Regions from separate parts of the Priestia sp. P5 genome, predicted to be linked through region 2. Evidence: riboswitches for the same ligand, from Rfam matches in the RefSeq annotation. Region 2 holds a riboswitch; each other region holds the start of a gene.
What was found. Region 2 has a riboswitch for S-adenosylmethionine ahead of MMB69_RS19860 (hypothetical protein). Riboswitches for the same ligand answer to the same signal wherever they lie in the genome.
Positions count from the first base shown of each region.

Region 1: another riboswitch for S-adenosylmethionine. It lies ahead of MMB69_RS05595 (sulfite oxidase-like oxidoreductase); the one in region 2 lies ahead of MMB69_RS19860 (hypothetical protein).
Region 3: another riboswitch for S-adenosylmethionine. It lies ahead of metE (5-methyltetrahydropteroyltriglutamate--homocysteine S-methyltransferase); the one in region 2 lies ahead of MMB69_RS19860 (hypothetical protein).

Region 1 covers NZ_JAKWFJ010000001.1:1,081,654-1,086,030, forward strand. Annotated here, with positions in the region: gene MMB69_RS05585 (putative polysaccharide biosynthesis protein) at 1-916, shown strand, start outside; gene MMB69_RS05590 (hypothetical protein) at 930-1,298, shown strand; SAM riboswitch class I at 1,443-1,549, shown strand; gene MMB69_RS05595 (sulfite oxidase-like oxidoreductase) at 1,625-2,287, shown strand; gene MMB69_RS05600 (MogA/MoaB family molybdenum cofactor biosynthesis protein) at 2,321-2,833, opposite strand; gene moaC (cyclic pyranopterin monophosphate synthase MoaC) at 2,846-3,334, opposite strand; gene MMB69_RS05610 (molybdopterin molybdotransferase MoeA) at 3,449-4,377, shown strand, end outside.
Region 2 covers NZ_JAKWFJ010000002.1:608,198-612,574, reverse strand. Annotated here, with positions in the region: gene MMB69_RS19865 (M20/M25/M40 family metallo-hydrolase) at 1-1,125, opposite strand, end outside; gene MMB69_RS19860 (hypothetical protein) at 1,594-1,836, opposite strand; SAM riboswitch class I at 1,905-2,006, opposite strand; gene MMB69_RS19855 (M20 peptidase aminoacylase family protein) at 2,070-3,224, opposite strand; gene MMB69_RS19850 (GNAT family N-acetyltransferase) at 3,272-3,778, opposite strand; gene MMB69_RS19845 (hypothetical protein) at 3,982-4,176, opposite strand.
Region 3 covers NZ_JAKWFJ010000001.1:1,294,945-1,299,321, forward strand. Annotated here, with positions in the region: gene MMB69_RS06905 (sugar porter family MFS transporter) at 1-880, shown strand, start outside; gene MMB69_RS06910 (hypothetical protein) at 1,369-1,620, shown strand; SAM riboswitch class I at 1,701-1,811, shown strand; cobalamin riboswitch at 1,891-2,079, shown strand; gene metE (5-methyltetrahydropteroyltriglutamate--homocysteine S-methyltransferase) at 2,229-4,377, shown strand, end outside.

The DNA of each region.
Region 1 (4,377 bases), on a different contig from region 2:
TAATAAATCCGTTCCGTTCTCTTTAATGTTCAAAGAGCTTGTGACGTACGCTGTTCCGTTTGTATTAGTTGGTTTAGCTATTCCTATCTATCAAAATATTGATACGTTTACGATTAACATGCTTTTTCAATCAATAGGATATGGACAAGCTAAGGCTGAAACGATTAACTCCGTCATTGGATTAGCGCAAATTTTGGTGATGGTGCCGGTATCGTTAGCGACTGCCTTCAGCATGTCGCTAATTCCGGGCATTACATCTTCTTTTGTGCAAAGAAATTTACGGGAAGTAAAAGGAAAGATTACAAAAACGCTGCAGCTGCTGTTGTTTTTTACTCTTCCTGCTGCGGTAGGGCTTTGTTTATTGGGTAAGCCGGTATATATGATGATTTTTGGAGCGAAAAACAGTCCTGAAATCGGTGGAGTTGTTTTACAATGGTATGCGCCTGCTGCGATTCTTTTTGCTCTTTTTACCGTAACAGCCGCCATTCTCCAAGGAATTAATCAACAAAAGAAGCTAATTTTAGGCTTGGGCTTAGGAATTGTTGTGAAGATAGTATTAAACGTACTGTTGGTTTCAAGCTTAAAAGAAATTGGACCGGTTGTCGCGACTTACGGAGGGTATGGTGTATCGGTTATATATAACTTCTATTTAATTGAAAAATCTATTTCTTACCGAGTTCAATCACTGGGACAAGCTGCGTTGACACCTGTTTTATTAGTAAGTGTGATGTCAGCCGCTGTGATTATCGGCAATTATACTTCTCACTATTTTTTAGAAAATAAGCTGTCTGCATCTTCACTTGCGATTAGCACATCTTGTATTTCAATTGCTTTAGGTGCTGTCGTGTATCTAGGACTTGGCGTCAAAACAAGTTTAGGGCAATCTGTTGTATTAAATAGAAGAAAAAGAATGTAAGGGAGAGAAAGAAGTGTCAAAACGATTCTTACTAACCGTAGCCGCTGGAGGAGGTATCATAATCTTCGGCGCGCTGGTGCTACTAAACTGGGAAAAGATGTTTGGAGACTACCGTCCCATTCAAACGGCAAAAGCCGTATTCAAATTAGAAGTGGGAAGTCAAGATGTAGAAGAGACTACGGATTCAGATGATGCTCTTCACTATATGGTGAAAAAAGGACATTTAGATGAATATATTCATATGATGAACGAAAAAGGCTATGTGTTAAAAGAAAAAGATATTGATCATAACCGACTTGTTTTTAACGATGGACAAGAGGATGAGCAAATTTACTACAAGCGCTTTGCTAGGAAGTATACGATGATTGATGGAGAAGGGTAAAGGCTTTATATGGTATTTTAGTAGACTAAAACCTTATAACCCTATCTGTTTTTAAAGTTTTTTGGCGAAAAAGAAAAATAATATTGACAATTATGACAAAAAGCTTAATACTGACTTTATTACATAAAACAAATACAATTTGTTTCCTTATCAAGAGAGGTGGAGGGACTGGCCCTGTGAAACCCGGCAACCGCTGTCTATGACAGAATGGTGCCAAATCCTTAAGAGTGTATCGCTCTTAGAGATAAGGAAGAAGCTGAAACAAAGCTCTTCCTTATTTATTTAAGGAAGGGCTTTTTATGTACAAAAAACAACGAGGTGATTATTTGAACAAAGCAGACCGTATTAAACGAATGAAAACACCAGAAATTGATCCAAAGTATGAAGGACGAGTGCCTCCGGGGCAAGTAGTGACAGAGCGCTTTCCTATTTTGCATGAAGGCGACGTGCCGGAGTATAACTTAGAGGAGTGGACGCTTCGCGTGTTTGGGTTGGTAGACAAAGAAGTGACGCTTTCGTATCAAGATATATTGAACATGCCGCAAACAACGGTGAAATGTGATATTCACTGCGTAACGAGATGGACAAGACTTGATAATGAATTTACGGGCGTGCTGTTTACAGACTTTTTAAAAGCAGTTGGCGTGGAGTTGAAAAGTAAATACATCATGCTGCACGGAGATAATGACTATACGTCAAATATTGAAGTAAAAGATTTACTGAGAGCCGATATTCTTCTCGCTCATTCCTTTAACGGAGAGCCGCTTACAGCTAAGCACGGATATCCGCTGCGATTGGTTGTTCCGCATTTGTACTTTTGGAAAAGTGTTAAATGGCTTCGAGGCTTTGAAGCTATTGATGAAAATCATCCTGGCTTTTGGGAGCAAAACGGCTTTCATCTTAGAGGAGATCCGTTTAAAGAAGAGCGTTTTTCTGGAGAAGATTTAGGCATTCCAGAAGATGAGTGGGTACATAAAGACTATGATTAATAAAAATGCCTATGCACGCGCATAGGCATTTTGTCAGCGCTGGCGGTTTAATTCCCACACAACGTGGCGAAGTTCAGGCAAAATCAGTTTGGTCATAGCTAGACGAACAGCACCGCTTGATCCTGGTGTAGAAAAAACGGCTTTTTCGTTAATCGTCCCGGCAATTGCCCGGCTCATAATCGCTGCGCTGCCAATGTCTTCGGTGTAGCTCAGCATGCGAAACAGCTCGCCAAACCCAACGATTTCTTTATGAATCAGCGCTTGAACGGCTTCAATCGTAACGTCTCGTTTTGTAATGCCAGTCCCGCCGTTTGTGAGAACAACGTCAATGTCCTCATCACTGCATCCGGCAAGTATCGCTTGTTGAATCGACGTTTGGTCGTCTTTTACAATTTCATAGGAAGCGACTTGCATGTCATGTTCTTTCAGAAGTTGGATCATCAGCGCACCGCTTTTATCGGTTTCTTTTGTACGTGTGTCGGATACCGTAATGACTTTGCAGCGAACGGGCTGAGTTGCTTTAGATTTATGTTCATGTACGCTCATTATGTACCTCCTTTACGCTTCCGTACGCTTGTAGTCACCGTTTTTGCCGCCTGATTTTTCAAGCAGATACGTTTCGCCGATAATCATGCCTTTATCAATGGCTTTGCACATATCATAAACGGTTAGAGCGCAGGCAGAAGCGGCTGTTAAAGCTTCCATTTCAACGCCCGTTGAGCCTTCCGTTTTAACAGTTGCTTCTATTAATAAACGGTATTGATCATTGCTTGTATCCCAGTCAAATGAAAGGTTTACGCCTTTTAATAAAAGGGGGTGACACATCGGAATAATGTCAGACGTGCGTTTTGCAGCCATGATTCCCGCTACTTGTGCGACAGCAAGCACGTCGCCTTTTCCGATCTTATGTTCTACAATGGCTTCGTGAATTCCTTTGTTAACAAGTATGCTTGAACGAGCGGTTGCAGCGCGGCGAGTGATAGATTTTTCGCTAATATCGACCATGTTGGCACGGCCTTGGTCATTAAAATGTGTAAAAGAAGACATCGGTGTTTTCATCCTTTTTCAGTAAATTTTGTTGTATGATAGAAATAGTGAGATATGCTATGATTTTACACCATAGCGCAAAAAGTGAACAGACATAAAGGAAGTGAAGAATGTATGTTAGAAAGCAGAACACCTATTTCAATTCCTGAAGCAATTGAAAAAGTCATGACATATAAAAGAAAAGGCAGCATCGAACGCGTATCGATCACCGAAAGCTACGGACGCTATTTAGGAGAAGATATTGTCGCCGACCAAAACGTGCCTCATTTTAATAAATCGCTTTATGACGGCTTTGCAGTTCGAGCGCAAGACTGCATAGAAGTCTCAATTGAACATCCTGTAGAGTTCGAAGTTGTAGGTGAAATCGGCGCTGGCTCTGTTTTTGAAGAAGAACTAAAGCCGTTTCAAGCAGTGCGTATTATGACAGGAGCACAAGTGCCTCATTCATGTGATGCGGTTGTGATGCTTGAAGTAACGAAGTCGTATGAAAAAGAAGGCAAAACGTATATGGCGTTAAGCCGGCCTGCTTCAAAGTGGGAACACATTGCATTAAAAGGAGAAGAAACAAAAAAAGGAGACGTGCTCGTTTCAAAAGGAACGCGCATCAATCCGGGCGTCACCGCTTTTTTAGCTACGTTTGGCTATGCGGATGTAGCCGTGGTGAAGCAGCCAGTGGTTGGCGTGTTAACAACAGGAAGCGAACTGCTTGATGTGAACGAGCCGCTAGAACCAGGGAAAATCCGCAACAGCAACTCCTATATGGCACTTGCACAAATCGTAAGAAGCGGGGGAATTCCGAAATATTTAGGGAAGCTTGAAGATGATTTTGACCGCTGCTATGAAGCGGTAGAAAAAGCGCTTGAAGAAGTGGATATTTTACTGACAACCGGCGGAGTATCCGTTGGCGACTATGATTATTTACCGGCTATTTATGAAAAGCTTGGCGCCAATGTGCTGTTTAACAAAATTGCGATGCGACCGGGAAGCGTCACAACAGTCGCAGAACGAAACGGACAGCTGCTGTTTGGATTATCAGGAAACCC
Region 2 (4,377 bases):
TTCCATTTCTTGCACATATTTTTCACCGTGCTGTTTGACTGCATGAGTATAAAGTTCTTCATACGTCCATACGTTCACGTCAAGAGATGAACCCTCCATTCCCGCAGCATACTGCCTAGCGGCTTTATTATAGTGTTTTTTCACATTCAAAGCCGCTTTGTCAGCCGATTTCGACAGCAGATCTGTTACTTCTTTAAGAGAGCGGTTTAACATAAATAAATTAAATAAGACAACGGCAGAGTGCGGAACTTGAACTGAATACTCTTCTTTTAAATCTTTTTGTATCAGCACCGTAGGAGGTGGACTTGTTTCATCTCTTACTTTTTCGCAAAAATCAACGTTTAATTCTATTTCTTTTGTTAAATAAGAAGCTAGTAAATTAGCATTTAAACCAGCTAGCGGTTCCCCTACATGAGTTTCTTTTCCATAACACAAAAAGCTTGGCATGATTTTCCCAATCGATCCTGAGTACACGTAGTTCGTTTGATCTCCAGGATAGCGGCTGAACACTGGTTCTGCATTCAGCATGAGAGAAAAATCCAGCTTATGTTTGCGGGCAATCTCTAAAAGAACAGGCACTGCTTTTCTCATCCCAAGCGAATTTACTTCTTCATCCGGCACCGACAGCAGCAGGATGTTTCCGTCAAACTCTCCGTTGCACGCTCGTTCAACCATACTGATATGCAAGGCAATGCCTGCTTTCATGTCCATCGTTCCTCGGCCAAAAAGCCAGTCTCCTTTTATCATATCTTTTTGTACGTGTGCCGGAACTTGTTCCATATGGTTATAAAAAGTACTCGTTAATGTATCAGCGTGAAAAGCATCCTTTTTCCACTGTCCATAATCTTGTACATCCACTACATCGTAATGACTTACTAATACAACTGTTTTATTCGTATTTTTCCCTTGAACAAAAGCTGTGACAATTGATCGCCCGTCTCCTGTTGAATGAAGCTCGACCTGCTCGTTTTTTTGAAAGTAAGGCAGCTTCAATAAATACGACGCTATCGATTCAGCCATTTCCACTTCTGCCATCGTTCCTGTCACGCTAGGTATAGAAACCAATTCGCTTACAAGCTTTTTTAACTGTTCTTTTGTTTGATACAAAGATGTTTTGTTCGACATACCCTTCATCTCTTTCCTTTTTCTAAATTTTCTATCAAACAAAACCATTCGTCAATCCCTTTGACAGAGACCCTTTCATTCTATCCCTATGTATCATAGTATGGCGCTGCCTTTACGCACATGATAAAAAAAGAGTGCGCGGCTAGGGATAGCACCGCACACTCTTTTTTACTTTTCGTCATCTTCTAAAAAGTCTAGGATACGATCAATAAGCTGTTCGCTTCCTGCATCGTTTCCGTGTTCAAGAGACATTTCCATTTCAATGCTCCTTTCATAAAATATTCTTGTTTTATAACATACCACAATTCATTTCGAATGTAACCTTTAATTTGTGTAAAAATTTCGACAATTTATGATTAATCTTAAAACCTAGTGAATATTGATTATACCCACCAGATTCTTTGCTTGTCAAAAACCATGCTTTCTATTTAAAAATACTTAAAAAATAGAGGCGCGAGCAGACTTCTTCTATAAAAGACAGCCTACTCGCTCAAGTTTGGAACAGCATGATGAATAAATTTCTAGTTCATTTGCTTTTTGTACATCTTTAATATCTATGCCTACAGCATATGTACGAACATGGTTTTCGACCACAATTTCATAAAATGTTTCTAACTCACGATAAGCTACTTGATAATGCTTTCCTAATAATTTCACCGCTTCCTTTAATGCTTTCTCTCCTGTATGTGCTGCAACTGCTGTATGACTCATAAAACCCTCTCCTTTTAGAAAAATAAAAAAAACTCATTTTGCTTTGATGCAAAATGAGTTTTTCACCCGTTTTATCACCCAAAGCACATGCTTTGCTGGTAGGAGCACCTTACATTCGTAGGTTGCTGTGGAGTCAAAGAGCCAGATCTCTCGTCCACTCGTGATAACTTTTTTAATTTAAAATTTATTTTATCAAACAATTTCATCCGCGTAAATAGAAAAATAAAAATATTTTAATTTTTTAGGTAATGGAATGAATTCAAAAAATGAAAGCTTAAATTAGCAAAATACGCAGCTGCTACAAGCAATGCCTCTTCATTTAATGAAAAAGAAGGATGGTGCCATTCATATTCTCCAGCTGTACCCATCCATACAAAAAATCCTGGTATATGCTGCTGATATACGGCAAAATCTTCTCCTCCAGGCGATTGTTCAGCTTCTACGACTTGATAACTAAGATCCTCCGCCGCTTTAATAGCCAGTTTTTCCAGCGTATCATCATTGTTTACTACAGGAAGATATGGATACCATTTAACGTCTACTGAAGCCCCGAAAGCTGCGCCGACCCCTTCAGCAGTTCGTTTCATAAGAGCCGGTATTTTTTCTCTCGCTTCTTCTTGAAAGGTACGCACCGTTCCTTCAAGCGTTACTTTGTCAGGAATGACGTTCCACGAGCTCCCTCCATGGATTTGAGTTATGCTGACAACAACATTTTGAAAGGGGCTGAGATTACGGCTGACAATGGTTTGTAAACTAGTAACAATTTGACCAGCAGCAGCAATCGGATCTATTGTTTTTTCAGGAATACCCGCGTGACCTCCTACTCCTTTGACGTCAATTTCAAAACGATCAACACTTGCCATTAAAGGTCCCGGTTTGATACCAATGGTTCCTACAGGAAGATCCGGTTTGTTATGCATCCCAAATATCGCTTCCACTCCTTCGAGCACACCTTTTTCAACTAGCATTTTTGCTCCAGAAGCCGTTTCTTCAGCTGGTTGAAAGATAAATCGAACCGTGCCGCAAAGCTCCTTCTGACGCTCTTTGAGAAGAATGGCTGCTCCGATTATAGAAGCCGTGTGAAAGTCATGGCCGCATGCGTGCATAACACCGTTCACTTCAGAAGCAAAGGGCAGATTGGTTTTTTCTTCAATTGGCAGCGCATCAATATCAGCTCGAATAGCGATAGTAGGTCCCGGCTTTCCTCCCACAATTTCTGCTACTGCTCCTACGTCTAATTGGAATTCATCCGCTATAGAAATATCATAGTGTTTTAACCACTTTTTAATACGTTTAGTTGTTTCATATTCTTTCATTGAAAGTTCTGGAAACCGGTGCAGCTCACGGCGTATGTCTATTAGCTTATTTAGTAGTAATTGATCTGTCATCTTTATCACTCTTTCACATGTCTTAATTTGGATCACTTCTCTATCTTTTACGACAAAGAATGTACCTCGTTGAATTTTTTATAAAGAAATACAGTCGTATAACCTTCTGCAAGGTGCTTTTCTTTAGCTTGAACATATCCTTTTCGTTCATACATCTCAACTAACCAAGGATGTTCTTTTGCTGTTCCTAAAGACACACCTGGTGATTTAAACATATTTTTTATTATCTCTTCCTCTACTAGATGCAGCAGCTTAGATCCAACGCCTTTACTGGCAAACGACGGGTCCACTGCAAACCACCAAAGGTGCGGAACAGCAAACGGACCTGGATGTTCTCCCCAAGGCATTCGTATAGACACAGTTGCAGCGATTCTTTTATCTTCTTCATATACATAGCAAAGGTTTTGAGAAATGTTTTTCTTAACGAGGGCAAGATCAGCAGTAGCTGCTAAGAAAGGAATGCCTAGCTCTCGAATAGGCTTATATGCTTGTAGAGTCAAGTTCAATAAGTTATCTGCATCGTCATTTGTTGCCAAACGGAATTCATTTTTCATCTCTTCGTCTCCTTATGTAGTGCTTAAATATTTCATTTAACTTATAAGTTTACTAAGAATTAAAAAAGACAGACTGCCGCCTTGCGTACTCACTATACAACTGCTTTTATAACGTGTCAAATTTCATTATCTCTTTCTATGAAAGCTATCATAAAAACCAATACTTACAGTTTATTATACTGAACAAATATCAATAAATCCCCTTACGAAACCCCTTTCATTACTTTCGTTAAATTTTCAACCGCAATTATAGAGCCACGTATGATAAAATAGAACACGGTAGTTGTAAGAAAAGCAAACAGAAATGTAATCACTAGCATAATCGAGGCTGCTTGCTCTTGTTTCATAATAAGATAATAATTTGTCACTTCAATTACAGTAAGTGTTATGACCATCATATATAGCATTTCACATGTAAACTTTGAAACGCTTTTTTTATTTTTCATTCCCTATACCATCTAAAGACATAGAATGTCTAATCTATATTAGTAGTATCGGCATATTTTTATATGTTTTTGTAAAAACTAAAGAAGAATTGAAGCAATTATTATTGGCGCTTTTCCACTAAATATTGGAATACATATCATTCTGCAAGGCGC
Region 3 (4,377 bases), on a different contig from region 2:
CAGTGCCGGTATTTTTGCGATCGTTTTATGCATCGGAATGATCAAGCTTCCGGAGTCACCTCGCTACTTAATTAAAAACGGAATGGCAGATAAAGCGCGTGAAGTACTGCGCACGCTTCGTTCCTCAGCAGCTGAAGTCGAAGCTGAAGTATCTGAAATTGAAAGCGTAGCTGTGCATGAACAATCAGGCATTAAACAGCTGTTTCAGAAAAAGTTTCGTCTAGCTTTAATTATCGGTGTCGGAATGGCAACTTTTCAGCAGATTCAAGGCTCAAACTCAATTGTTTATTATGCAACAAGCATTGCCCGTCAAGTTGGTTTAGCGCCACAGGTAGCTGCTGGTTTTACGGTCATTGTTGGGGTAATCTTTGTCGTGACAACACTTATTTTTCTGCAGTTTGTTGATAAATTCAACCGCCGTACCATTCTTACAATTGGCGGAGCGGGAATGGCTCTTTCCTTTTTCACACCGGCTATTCTTGGAGCAGTAGGCGTTAATGAATCCGTCGTGAACTGGGTTACGTTAATTGCACTTTGCTGCTTTATCCTGTGCTATGCGTTTTCTTGGGCGCCGCTTACGTGGATCATTGTAGGAGAAATTTTCCCGCTTTCTGTACGCGGAATCGGTGCTGGGATTTCATCTGCTTTTAACTGGACAGGATCGCTTGCAGTAGGGCTTGTATTCCCAATTTTAGCTGATCAGTTTAGTTTGGGCGTTATCTTTTCAACGTTCGGGATCATTTGTATTCTCGGATTATTCTTCATACGTTTTGTAGTTGTTGAAACAAAAGGACGCAGCCTAGAGCAAATTGAAACGGACATGGCAGCTCGTTCTGAAAGAAATTCTTTAAGTCCGGTTGAGCGTAATAAATATGTTTGATTGTCGTAAATGTTTTAATTGTAAGGTGCTGAGATAAAAGTATTTTAGCTGAAGTGAAAAACGAACCACTAATCAAAGTGTTTGATTAGTGGTTCGTTTTTTTATGGTGAACGCAGGTTTCAGCTGTTTCATTTCTTCTAGCAGTTGATTGGAGAGCAAGGCGAAGCCTTGCACGGAAATCAACTGCGGGGCAACAAGCGATTCAGCTCATGTATCCCATTTGCCTTTAGATTAGATTCATTTCGTTATGTCTCAACCTCTTTTGGGAAACCGTACGAAACCTTGTAGCAGAAGGCTCAGTCAAACGTTATAATAGATAATGAATGATGATATATTCTCTATATTTGTCATATATTTGTATTACATATGTAATTGAAGAAAAACATTCACTTGATATACTGTTTAATGACTTAACTTTATCTCAAAATTTACAGTGAAATGCCTGTTTATAGAGGCTTAGAACATACACAGCAAATGGAGGAGCTACAATGGCAAACGAAAAGATGCAAGAAGGACTTGATCGTTTTATTAAGGAAGATTTAAATGACCTTTTAGGTAGACTGTTCCCTTTAATGGATCGTGAGTGTGCTGAGGAAAAGAGAAAGCTTATCGAAACAGCGGTAGAGTACATTTATTCGTCAGGATATCACCAAGGAGCAAAAGACTTGATCGAAACACATCGAAAAGATGATTACAAATTGTTAAGGCAAAAATTAGCGTCAACGCCTCCTAAAAACTAATTTTTTTGAAATTTCTTTTGACAACATAAATGTAAGGTGTTAAGATGACTCTACATTCAAAATATTATAAATAATTAAAACTCTTATTGAGAGAGGCGGAGGGACTGGCCCTGTGAAGCCCGGCAACCATTTAACAGTCTTGTTGAAAAGGTGCTACATCCTGCAAAGCGTACAGCTTTGAAAAATAAGAGAGGATTTCATAGATACTATGCCTCTCTATTCATGATAGAGAGGCTTTTTATTTTATGTGAATATGTTTTGAATGAACAATTTTATAAAAATGCATCAGGTGCTGTGTAACGAATGTACGCAGCTTAAAAGGGAAGACCGGTGAAAAGCCGGCGCGGTCCCGCCACTGTAATGGGGAGCAACTTATTAACCACTGTTTCATGTTGAAATGGGAAGGGATAGGAAGCGATGAACCTAAGTCAGGAGACCTGCCTGTTGTATGCACTTAAGCTCTACGGGATATAGAGAGGAGTGAGGAATACGTGTTGAGAAAAACAGGCTATCTCAACTTTAGTTAAGTATGCGTATCATCTCTCTTTTCATTTCGAAAAGAGAGATTTTTTAGTTTACCGATAAAAAATATACAGGGAGTGGAAAAAATGAGCAGTGTAAAAAGTTCAAACTTAGGTTATCCAAGAATTGGTGAAAAACGAGAATGGAAAAAAGCGCTTGAGCAGTTTTGGGCAGGAAAACTAGAGAAAGATATCTTTTTGCAGGAAATTGAGTCTCTTCGTCTGGGGCATCTGAAAAAACAGCGTGATGCAGGAATTGAATTGATTCCAGTCGGCGATTTTAGCTTATACGATCACGTGTTAGATACAGCCGCTATGTTTGGTCTAGTGCCAAAGCGCTTTGATTATGACGGAGGGCCGGTATCGATTGAAACGTATTTTGACATCGCCCGAGGAACAAAAGGTGCGGTAGCCTCTACGATGATAAAATGGTTTAACACAAATTATCACTATATCGTACCGGAGCTTGAGGAATGTACGCCGTCACTTGTAGAAAATCGCCCGCTTCAATTTTACAAAGAAGCAAAACAGAAGCTGAATATTGAAGGCAAGCCCGTGATCTTAGGTCCAGTAACATTTGTGAAGCTGTCAAAAGGATATAAAAAAAGCGAGTTTAAAGAAGTAGTTAAACAATTTGTTCCGCTTTATGCAACTATCTTAGCGGAGCTGCAGGCAGAAGGAGTAGAGTGGGTGCAGATAGATGAGCCAATTTTAGCTACAACGCTATCAAAAGAAGACCTGGCGCTGTACAAAGAAGTCTATCAAACTTTGAAAAAAGCGGCACCGAATGTAAAAGTCATTTTGCAAACGTATTTTGACAGCGTTGATCACTATAAAGAAGTTGTGTCTCTTCCTGTTGAAGGAATCGGCTTAGATTTTGTACATGACCGAGGAGAAAATCTCACTGCGCTTAATAAATATGGTTTTCCAACGGATAAAGTGCTGGCAGCGGGAGTGATTGACGGACGAAACATTTGGCGTGAAAATTTGGACGAACAGCTTTTAACGATCAGTGAAATTGAAGAAGCCGTATCAAAAGATCGTTTGATTCTGCAGCCTTCATCAAGTCTACTACATGTTCCCGTTACGGTGAAAAATGAAGAAACCATTGAGCCAGTGTTAAAAAATGCGCTGTCTTTTGCAGATGAAAAGCTAAAGGAAATCACGCTTTTAACAAAAGCGGTGCGGCAAGGAAAAGAAGCAATAGAAGAAGAAATAAGCGTAAGCAAACAGGCAATTCAAGCATTAAATGGATCATCTTTTCGAAATCATCAAGACGTGCAAAAAGAGCTGAAGCAGCTGCACAGCTATAAAGCAGAGCGACAAGCGCGGTTTGACGTACGTCAACGCGTTCAGCAAGAAGCGTTTCAACTGCCGCTTCTTCCCACGACAACGATTGGAAGCTTCCCGCAAACAAAAGAAGTGCGAAAAGAGCGTTTAAAGTGGCGTAAAGGCGAGTTAAGCGATGAAGCATATGAAGCGTACATTAACGAGGAAATAAAAAAATGGATTGAAATTCAAGAAAACATCGGCTTAGATGTCCTTGTGCACGGAGAGTTTGAGCGTACGGACATGGTTGAGTACTTCGGTGAAAAATTAGGAGGCTTTCAGTTTACGAAGTTTGGCTGGGTGCAATCTTACGGTTCTCGCTGCGTGAAGCCGCCGCTTATTTACGGAGATGTATCGTATGAGCAGGCGATGACGATCAAAGAAACGGTCTACGCACAGTCTCTAACAAATAAGCCGGTTAAAGGAATGCTGACGGGTCCGATTACGATTTTAAATTGGTCGTTTGTGCGTGATGATATCCCGCGCTATGACGTCGCAAATCAAATTGCGCTTGCTCTTAGAAAAGAAGTAGAAGCACTTGAAAGTCAGAGCATTTCAATGATTCAAGTAGATGAACCGGCACTGCGTGAAGGACTGCCGTTAAAACGAGAAAACTGGAACAGCTACTTAAACGCTGCGGTGTATGCATTTAAACTAGCCACGGTATCGGTGCAAAACGAGACGCAAATTCACACGCATATGTGCTATTCAGAATTCGAAGAGATTATTGATGCCATCAAAGCGCTTGATGCCGACGTGATTTCCATTGAAACGTCTAAAAGCCACGGTGAATTAATTTATGCGTTTGAAAAACATACGTACAATCAAGGAATCGGACTTGGCGTGTATGATATCCACAGCCCGCGCGTACCGAAGCTTGAAGAGCTTCAGCGAAACATTGACCGCG